DNA from 2 places in the Priestia sp. KCTC 13724 genome. Region 1 is predicted to be linked to the other one. Evidence: riboswitches for the same ligand, from Rfam matches in the RefSeq annotation. Region 1 holds a riboswitch; the other holds the start of a gene.
The links. Region 1 has a riboswitch for thiamine pyrophosphate ahead of thiC (phosphomethylpyrimidine synthase ThiC). Riboswitches for the same ligand answer to the same signal wherever they lie in the genome.
Positions count from the first base shown of each region.

Region 2: it holds a riboswitch for thiamine pyrophosphate, as region 1 does, so the genes downstream of both, tenI (thiazole tautomerase TenI) here and thiC (phosphomethylpyrimidine synthase ThiC) in region 1, are expected to answer to the same signal.

Region 1 is NZ_JBXDLD010000009.1:7,399-12,612, forward strand. Features, by position in the region: gene brnQ (branched-chain amino acid transport system II carrier protein) at 1-1,238, opposite strand, end outside; T-box leader at 1,344-1,586, opposite strand; gene AC1UFB_RS01155 (hypothetical protein) at 1,762-2,049, shown strand; TPP riboswitch at 2,104-2,216, shown strand; gene thiC (phosphomethylpyrimidine synthase ThiC) at 2,334-4,100, shown strand; gene AC1UFB_RS01165 (VanZ family protein) at 4,139-4,582, opposite strand; gene AC1UFB_RS01170 (hypothetical protein) at 4,969-5,214, opposite strand.
Region 2 is NZ_JBXDLD010000040.1:24,496-29,709, reverse strand. Features, by position in the region: gene AC1UFB_RS06300 (thiazole synthase) at 1-569, opposite strand, end outside; gene thiS (sulfur carrier protein ThiS) at 575-778, opposite strand; gene thiO (glycine oxidase ThiO) at 775-1,902, opposite strand; gene tenI (thiazole tautomerase TenI) at 1,886-2,512, opposite strand; TPP riboswitch at 2,593-2,691, opposite strand; gene AC1UFB_RS06280 (hypothetical protein) at 2,776-2,976, opposite strand; gene AC1UFB_RS06275 (amino acid ABC transporter substrate-binding protein) at 3,368-4,180, shown strand; partial or broken gene AC1UFB_RS06270 (ABC transporter permease subunit) at 4,164-4,487, shown strand; gene AC1UFB_RS06265 (amino acid ABC transporter ATP-binding protein) at 4,515-5,214, shown strand, end outside.

The sequences.
Region 1 (5,214 bases):
AACCAACCAAATCCTGTGTTATACAATGGCAAAGTCTTTACAAGTTCCCCCCAAGCACCTAAGTTTAACCCTGACTGAAGACAAGCGTCCGTTACGCTTACAATTCCAACGAATAAAATAGATAAAGCATATACACCTTGCTTTCCTTTGATTAAAGAATTCGTTAATGATAGAACAATTAGCATAATAGCAACAGGGTAAATAGCTGTTAAAACTGGAACTGAAATTTTTAGAATCATGGTTAATCCTAAGTTTGCAACAAGTAAACTAAATACGGCAATTGTACTAACCCAAACCTTATATGATACTTTCGGTACTAATTGCTCAAAATACTGACTGCATGAGGTTAATAATCCAACAGAAGTTGTTAAACACGCTAGCGTAAATACAACTCCTAATAGAACAGCTCCGAACGGTCCAAAAAGCGTAAATACAATGTTCGTTAACGTTATTGCTCCATTTGCTGCATTGGCATGACTAACAGATCCTAAATATGCCAGCATAAGATAAATAATAGCTAGCAACGTTCCTGCAATTACTCCTGCACGAATGGATGATGACATAATACTTTTCGCACTAGTCATTCCTTTTTGCTTCAAAGCCATTGCAATGACAATTCCAAAGTTTAGCGCAGCGATTGTATCCATGGTCGCATAACCATCGGTAAATCCAGTAGCGAATGCTTTTGTGACATAATTACCTGCAGGTTGACCAGCCGGCTCAAAAGGATAAGAAAGGGCACGAATAAAAATAAGTGAAATAAGAACTAATAAAACTGGCGTTAATACTTTCCCAAAGCGGTCAACAAGCTTTGAAGGCTTTAAAGCTAACCAGTAAGCAAGTGCAAAATAACAAAACGTATATCCAAACAGCGCGGCTTTTACATTTACTCCTTCAGGTAAAAAAGGCTGTACGCCCATTTCAAATGCTAAGCTTCCTGCTCGTGGGATTCCTAAAAAAGGTCCAATTGCTAAGTAAATCATGACCGTAAATACAACGGCGAAAACTGGGTGGACTCGGTTTGCTAATGAATGAAGACCATTTGATTTTGCTACAGCAATGACACCCAGGATTGGTAGCCCCACAGCCGATAAAATGAAGCCTGTAACAGCTGGCCACAATTCACTTCCAGCAGACTGTCCTAAAAATGGAGGGAAAATTAAGTTTCCTGCTCCAAAAAATAATGAGAATAGCATTAAACTAATAAACAGTGTATCTTTTCTTGATAAAGCATTCATGTGAGTTCCTCCTAGATTGTTTGTATTTCTGATTTTTCTGTCTAATGTCAATATCACTTTCCACTCGAATCACTCCTTTTTATACACAAAAAAATCCCGTCCCTAAAAAGGGACGAGATATAATTCTCGCGTTACCACCCTCGTTCTGCTAAAAACAGCAGCACTCGCCAACGTACGTGTTCATACGTGTTCCTTCTAACGGTGGACGTCCGAATATACTTACTATAAGGCTTCAGCATATTTTCTCAGAGATGATTTTCAGCTAGGAACTGTACGCTAACTTTCAGCAAACGTTAGCTCTCTGGGGAACAGTTTTCATAACCTACTCGTTCTCTTCAACGAATTTATAAGGTGTTTTAATTGAATAAAAATATTCTAACAAAACTTTTAAGATTTGTATACAAAAATTAAAATATTTTATCAATTATATTTTTCCCCATTAATAGTCAGTCTATAAAATGAAACTTCTATAGCTAATTCGTTCGTATATACTACTACATTACTTAATAGGAGGCTCTTATACATGAGCGGAAATGTACGTGTTATGAAATGGCTAACGGCTGGGTATGAAGCATTTTTAGGTATTCCTCTAATTGGTGGTGCATTCATCATAAGCTTTTCATGGGGACCTTTAGTATTTGCTTTTTTCCTGCATGCAATTGCTCTATTTTTATCTCATAAAGAAGGTCGTTCAGCTTACGGAAATATTTTGGGGATGGTGACATCATTTGTCGGCGTAATCCCAGTTGTGGGAATGGTTATGCATATTATTACCGCTATTGTTATTGCATTTGAAGCAGCAAAAAGATAAATAACCGCTTGCATTTTCCCCTAATGATGGTAGAATGAAGTCGTCAATTAAATGATTTTCTACTAGGGGTGTCTGATTACACAGACTGAGAGAAGAGTTATTGTGCTCTTTAACCCTCTGAACCTGATTTGGGTTATACCAACGTAGGGAAGTAGTCTTGAAAGAACGGTGTTTTATGCTGTTTTCTTTTTTGTCTATTCCATCGGGCTCTTACATAGAGCCCGATTTTTTTGTTCGGTATAGCTTATTTTCTCAAAATCTACTAGCATAATGGAGGAATAAGTATGTCTAAAGAACAAGTAATCATTTCAATGCAACAGCCGTTTCCAAACAGTAAAAAAGTATACGTGCAAGGGACTCGAAGTGATATTCAAGTACCGATGCGCGAAATCCACCTTTCCCCCACTGTAAACGACCGCGGTGAAGAGCAAAACACCCCCGTTCGCGTTTACGATACAAGCGGCGTATACACCGATCCAGCCTATAGTGTAGATTTAGAAAAAGGACTGCCACCTTTACGCAAACCATGGATTGCAGAACGAAACGATACTTTTTCCTATGCTGGCCGTACCGTTCAAGCAAGAGATAACGGCTATAAAGAAGGCGATCAACGGAACGAAACGAAAAGCTTTCCCCTTATTAATTATTCACCACAAAAAGCAAAGGATGACAGAAACGTCACCCAAATGCATTATGCAAAAAAAGGAATTATCACGCCTGAAATGGAATTTATCGCAATTCGTGAGCAAATGAGTGCAGAAACGATTCGTGAAGAAGTTGCAGCAGGGCGTGCAATCATTCCCTGCAATATTAACCACCCAGAAGTTGAACCAATGATTATTGGAACAAAGTTTCACGTGAAAATTAATGCAAATATCGGAAACTCTGCTGTTCATTCATCAATTGAGGATGAAGTTGAAAAGATGACGTGGGCTACAAGGTGGGGAGCAGATACAATTATGGATCTTTCAACTGGTAAAGACATTCATAAGACGCGCGAATGGATTATTCGAAACTCACCCGTTCCTGTTGGCACTGTCCCAATCTATCAAGCTTTAGAGAAAGTTAATGGTATAGCAGAAGACCTATCTTGGGAGGTTTATCGTGATACACTCATTGAACAAGCAGAACAAGGGGTTGATTACTTTACAATTCATGCAGGCGTACTGTTGCGCTATATTCCACTAACTGCTACGCGAACAACCGGTATTGTCTCACGGGGTGGTTCCATTTTGGCTCAATGGTGCTTAGCACATCACCAAGAAAACTTTTTGTATACACACTTTGAAGAGATTTGCGAAATTTGTAAGCAATATGATATCTCAATCTCACTGGGAGATGGCCTGCGCCCTGGTTCAATTGCTGATGCGAACGACGAAGCTCAATTTGCAGAGCTTGATACGCTTGGCGAATTAACAACAATTGCATGGAAGCATGATGTTCAAGTAATGATTGAGGGTCCTGGACATGTGCCAATGCATCTGATTAAAGAGAACGTTGACCGACAAATGGAAGTTTGCCACGAAGCACCATTCTATACCCTGGGACCACTAACAACTGATATAGCACCGGGCTATGACCACATTACGTCTGGTATTGGAGCTGCAATGATTGGGTGGTTTGGTACAGCAATGCTTTGTTATGTAACCCCAAAAGAACATTTAGGCCTCCCGAATAAAGAAGATGTTCGCGAAGGTGTAATTACCTATAAAATTGCTGCTCATGCTGCTGATCTTGCAAAAGGTCACCCAGGTGCCCAAATTCGTGATAACGCACTTTCAAAAGCTCGATTTGAGTTTAGATGGCATGACCAATTTAATTTATCGTTAGATCCTGACCGAGCTCGAGAATACCATGATGAAACACTACCAGCAGAAGGTGCTAAAACCGCTCACTTCTGTTCCATGTGTGGACCTAAGTTCTGTTCAATGAGAATTTCTCATGATATTAGACAACTAGCGGATGAAAAACAGCTCGTTGATTTCGCTAAACAAGGCATGAAAGAAAAATCACAGGAATTTATTGAAAAAGGATCTAAACTTTATTCTTAATAAAAAGCACCGAGGTAAGCAACTACTTATCTCGGTGTCTATCGTTTTAAAATAAGTCTTTTAAAGAAAAAGAGCAGCTTAACTAAAATCCATCCGACCAGTGTTCCAATTGAATTTAGCAGAATATCATCAATATCAAAAACTCGCTCTGTTAACTCATATTGTAAAATCTCAACAGTGAAACTGATTAAGAACCCTGTGACAACCACTTGAATAAATCCGTCAAATGATTTCATAAAAAGCGGTATAAACATTCCAATTGGAGCAAACATTACAATATTCCCTATTACGTTCACGAATGCTAGCTCAAGATTTCCACTGGCCCACATGAGCTTAATTGTACTAAATAAGCTTAAATTCATAGCTTGCCCATATACTTGCTCGTTTTCTTTAATGAGCGTGACGTAAATAAGTGTCACACCATATATAATAAACAAGAAAAGCAATCCTTGTTTTACTTTTTTCTTTGTATTATCCGTCATGTTTTTCCACACCTTCTCTGTCCTTACCGTCCGCTTTTACTTCTATCATATTGTACATGCTATGTATTTATGAAACATTCAGCTTACTTTATCCTATCACGTTACCTCTTTTTCTGGATACCAAACTTTAAAAATAAAAGAGACTGGGACACAATGAAATGATTCCTTCTCAAAGGCGAATCATTACTTTGTTATAATAGCTAGGTTGTAAGCACAAGTTCGTTCCCTTACGCTCGTTTTTTGAATTTGTTTTTGAACCAACAAAAAAATACCCAAGCTATCAAAAGCAGTTAACTTGTGATAGTTGGGGTATATCATTGTTTGAAGCACTTATGTCTCAACTTCTTGTAATTAATTAATGATTCCTCGATGAATCACTTCAACAGTTACATCTGGTTTAATATCGATTTGAGCATAGTCTTTTTTCCATTCATCTTTACCTTATCTGTCATCGTCATATATTTGTTCTTTTTATTTGATAATAATAATGCTTTTGCTTCCTCATCTTTTAACGTTATTTCCGAAAATTTTTCTCCATTAAATAACGCAATTCCCTTTATTTCTACAGACATGTTTTCCTTATTAAATTTTGCATAAGGTAGAGCTAACCCTTTTCCTTCATCAAATAACAA
Region 2 (5,214 bases), on a different contig from region 1:
TCAGAAGCTGTACCGATACCCGCATCTACAATCACAGGCACATTAGATTGCTCAATAATAAACTGCAGGTTCAGCGGGTTAATAATTCCTTGTCCTGATCCAATTGGAGAAGCTCCAGGCATAATAGCATGAACGCCTAATTCCTCGAGTCTTCTAGCAAGTACAACATCATCAGACGTATACGTTAACACTGTAAATCCTTCTTTTAGCAATTCTTTACTTGCTTTTAATGTTTCAATTGGGTCTGGCAATAGCGTTTTATCACAGCCAATTACTTCAACCTTGACCATATCACACAGCCCAGATGCTTTTGCCAACTTTGCAATCCGAACAGCTTCTTCAGCATTTTTGGCTCCAGCTGTATTTGGTAAGAGCGTAAATCTTTTAACATCAAGAGCTTCAAGTAAGTTAGGCTGAGACTGATCAAAAATATCCATTCTTCTCACTGCAAATGTTAAAATTTCTGTTTCTGATTCTTCCACTGCTTGACGCTGCGTTGTGTAATCTGGAAACTTCCCTGTACCTAAAAGCAAACGAGATGCAAATTCATATTTTCCTATTTTCAACATAACTTTCATCCTCCTCCTACAAATGAAACAATCTCTAATAAATCGCCTTCTGATAGCAACGCTTTTTCATGATCTTGCTTTTGTAAAATTTTTTTATTTAACTCGACAATAACCACTTTCTCGTGTAAATCTCTTGATTCCAATAGTTGAGAAACCGTCTGAATTGAGGAATCTATATCAACGCTTTTCCCATTAATTATTAAGTTCAATACGTTCCCTCCATTTCTCTTTGTAAGCGAAAAGCCGTAAAAAAGGAATGTTTTGGATGTTCACCCATCATTTGTTCCGCCATAATTTTCCCTGTAATCGCACTTAGTAAAATACCGTTTCGGTAGTGCCCACAAGCTAAGTAAACATTATCTAGCTCAGGGTGCTGTCCTAAATACGGCCACCCATCTACTGTTTGCGGACGAAGTCCTGCCCATGCTTTTTCAAACGATGCATTTGCAAGTGATGGAACGAGAGAAATCGCTTTGCTAATTAGAAATTCAATAGCTTCTGCAGATACGTGCTTCGTGTAATCATGGGCGCGCTTTGTAGCTCCAATCACTACTCTTCCTCCTGCTTTTGGAACAATATAAAATCCTTCATCTAAAAAAATAGTCTTTTGAATGCTTGGCTGATTCGTCGTGAGAGATATACACTCACCTTTAATAGGAAACAGATGCTTTGGATGAATAGCGGCCACCAGCTCTTTTGTCCAAGCACCTGCACTTACCATCACTTGGTCGCTGTAAAAGTTGCCCGCTGATGTCCGAACGCCAACTACCTTTTTGTTATCGTATATAAAGTGATGGACATGACAGTTCTCATAAATTGCCGCTTGATGGTATAAAGCTCCGTGTGCCAAAGCATGAGTTAGCTTAGCTGGCATCAGCTGTCCATCTTTTGGGATGCTAATCGCCCCGTATGTATCAGGGGTTAAGAGCGGTTCAGCTTCACTTGCTGCGTCAGGAGATAACCACCTAACGTCTGAATCCCACCGTCTGTGGCGCTCCGCTTTGTCTTGTAGCACGTTTGCTTCAGCTTCAGTTGTTGCTACTTTTAACAAGCCTTTTTGAATGAGCTCAACATCAATATTTGTTTTTTCTTTTAATTCAGCTACCAGATTCGGAAAAAGTGCTCTACTTCGAATGGCTAGTTCCAAAAGAGGCCCTTCTTCATCAATTTCAGCTTGTGCTCCTAATATTCCAGCAGCTGCTCCCGATGCTTCACAACCAATCTGATTTTTTTCCAAAATGGCTACCTTATACCCCATTTTAGAAAGCTGATACGCAGTTGAAGCTCCAATAACTCCACCACCAATAACGAGCGCATCATAATGTGCCTCCATATGTATCACTCCACTTTCGTAGTTGTTCACCGTATTCCTTTGCCGCTTGTAACGGGTTTTCATCTTTAAATACACCAGCCATGACAGCGACGCCATGTGCCCCTGTACTCAATACCTCTCTTACATTGCAAGGCATAACTCCCCCGATTGCAATTACCGGTATCTGCACTGAATCAACGACTTGTTTCAGCTGTTCAAGTCCCCGAGGTGTTTGACCCAGTTTTGATTGCGATGGATAGATATGACCATAAATGACATAGTCGACGCCTGATTGTTCAGCTTCCTTTGCTTCTTTAACGCTGTGTACAGATTTACCAACAATCAATTGCTGAAAATGTGCTTTTACTCCTTGAGCACTTAGACTGTGATAAGCCAAATGCACACCTTTGACTTGAGCAGCAAAAGCTACATCTACTCGATCGTTAACAATTAGCTTTGAAGCCGGAACTTCTTTTTTCAGGTCTCCAATAAGCACTTCTAACTCTCGTGCCGTTCGCTCTTTTTCTCGAATATGGATAGCTCCTACATATGGTTCAATGTCTCTGATAATTTTCAAAAGCTGTTCAAGAGGCTGTTTCCCTGTTGACACAGCGTGTAACTTGGGTACCATAGCATCCTCACCTTTATTTCGACATAAACGTAAAAAACCACTCTACAACGTAGAGTGGTTTGGCATGCATTAATTATGTAAACATGGCTCATCCACTTCCCTACGCTGGTACAAACCAGATCAGGTTCAAAGGGTCCGAATTTTTCGTCTCAGCCATAAAGGCTCCCCTAGTGATTTTTTCTAATATTTTCACTTTTCATTTAGAAGTATAACATATTTGTGAGTGATTACAACCTACTGGACCATTTTTCTCATGTATTGAGCTAATAATCTTCGAGCTCTTTTTCTTTTTCCCTATGCTCTTCCCACAGAAATGAGCTCAGTAAGATGGCAAATGTTAAAATATAAAATCCGTAGAATAACAAAGCAGCTATACTGTTGACCATTAAAAAGATAAAACTAATGACTTGTCCCGCAATTGTTACAATCAATAAAATATATTTCCATACTTCACGTTTTCTCATTAAACTTATCTCCACTTTTCAAATCCTAATTTCAATGCTCTTCTCTCTATTATAACAAGTTTCGAGTATGAGTAAGGAATATCTGATCAAAATAAAACAATTGTCCCAAAAACGATAAGAGAAGAGCGTCACGTTTGTTAAAGTATCATCGGCTATCTACTTATTCCCTTTCCTTTTTACCCTTAAACTAATCATCTTAAATGTGCTAAGCCCCCTCTTCCTTTTTTAGTCTTCACCCTTTTTCTGATGGTCTACAAAGTACATAAACCCATTGAAAAGCCATACTATCTATTAGAAGTTTTTTTATTGACTTTTAACTTCTTCTTATTTAATATCAATTACGCTATCAAGGAATATAATTCCTATCAAATTACTGGGTGTTTAACAAAAAATGAAAAAATCAGTTGCATTTTTATTCCTTTTATTAGCGTTCACAGTTGTCCTAGCAGCTTGTGGCTCAAATGACAAAGAAACAAATAACGCAAGTAAAAGTGATCAAGATTTATACGAAAAAGTAAAAGAGGATGGCGTTCTGACAATTGGAACAGAAGGTACGTATCCTCCATTTACGTTCCATGACGACGCTAATAAGCTAACAGGCTTTGACGTTGAAATTGCACAAGAAGTTGCAAAACGTCTTGGCGTGAAAGCTGAATTTAAAGAAACACAGTGGGATGGAATGTTTGCTGGTCTAGACGCAAAGCGCTTTGACATGATTGCTAACCAAGTTGGAATTCGCCCAGACCGTGAAGAAAAATACGACTTCTCTGACCCATACATTGAGTCTGCAGCGGTGCTGGTTGTTCGTGAAGACAATAATGATGTTAAATCATTTGAAGACATGAAAGGTAAAAAATCAGCACAATCACTCACAAGTAACTATGCTGATTTAGCAAAAAAATATGAAGCTGAGCTAGTGGGTGTTGAAGGATTCACGCAATCAGCAGAACTAATCGTTTCAAAACGTGTAGACGGTACAATTAATGATAAATTATCATTCTTAGACTATAAAAAGCAGCGTCCAAATGCACCTGTAAAAATTGTGGATGAAGCAGAAGACGCATCAGCAAGTGGATTAATGTTTCGCAAAGATAGCGGTAAGTTAGTGGAAGAAGTAAATAAAGCTTTAGCAGATATGCAAGAAGACGGCACATACGCTAAAATTTCTGAGAAATGGTTTGGTGAAGATGTTTCTCCTAAATAGTATCTTTACTGACCCTGAGCGTGCAGAGCGCTTACTCTCTATCGCTCAATCCTCCCTCTATCCAATGATAGAGGGAGCTATTCAATATACCATTCCACTAACGCTTATTTCATTTGTATTAGGCCTTATTTTAGCTATTCTTACAGCGCTTGGTCGCTTATCTTCTATAAAAATATTTACTATAATTGCGCGCGTATACGTGTCACTTATTCGTGGGACACCTTTACTTGTGCAATTATTTATTATTTTCTATGGATTGCCAACGCTAGACATTACAATTGATCCATTTATTGCTGCAATCATTGGCTTTTCATTAAAAAAGGAGTTTATTAGCGTGATTAACATTACGAACCTTCATAAATCATTTGATGATTTACACGTATTGCGAGGAATTGATTTAAACATAGAGCAAGGTAAAGTAGTGGTTCTAATTGGTCCTTCAGGTTCCGGAAAAACAACGTTTCTTCGCTGTTTAAACTTACTGGAACTTCCTACTAATGGTAAAATCATCATCGATAACCAAGAAGTCAGCTTTGAGAAAAATTTACCGAAGCAAAAGATAACGTCTTTTCGCAGCTTAACGGGAATGGTTTTTCAAAGCTACAATTTGTTTCCTCACAAAACAGCGCTTGAAAATGTCATGGAAGGACCTGTTATTGTAAAAGGTGTTCCAAAACAAAAGGCAAAAGAGCGCGCTGTTTCCCTACTACAAAAAGTTGGTCTAGGAGACAAAGTAAACTTTTATCCATTTCAATTATCAGGAGGACAACAGCAGCGTGTAGGTATCGCGCGTGCAATGGCTATGGATCCTAAAGTCATGCTATTTGATGAGCCTACATCTGCTTTAGACCCTGAGCTTGTAGGTGATGTGCTAAAAGCTATGAAAGATTTAGCAAAAGAAGGTATGACCATGGTCGTGGTTACACATGAAATGCGCTTTGCTCGCGAAGTGGCAGATGAAGTAATCTTTATGGACCAAGGCGTTATTATGGAGCGTGGAACACCAGAAGAGATCTTCCAAAAACCTAAAGAAG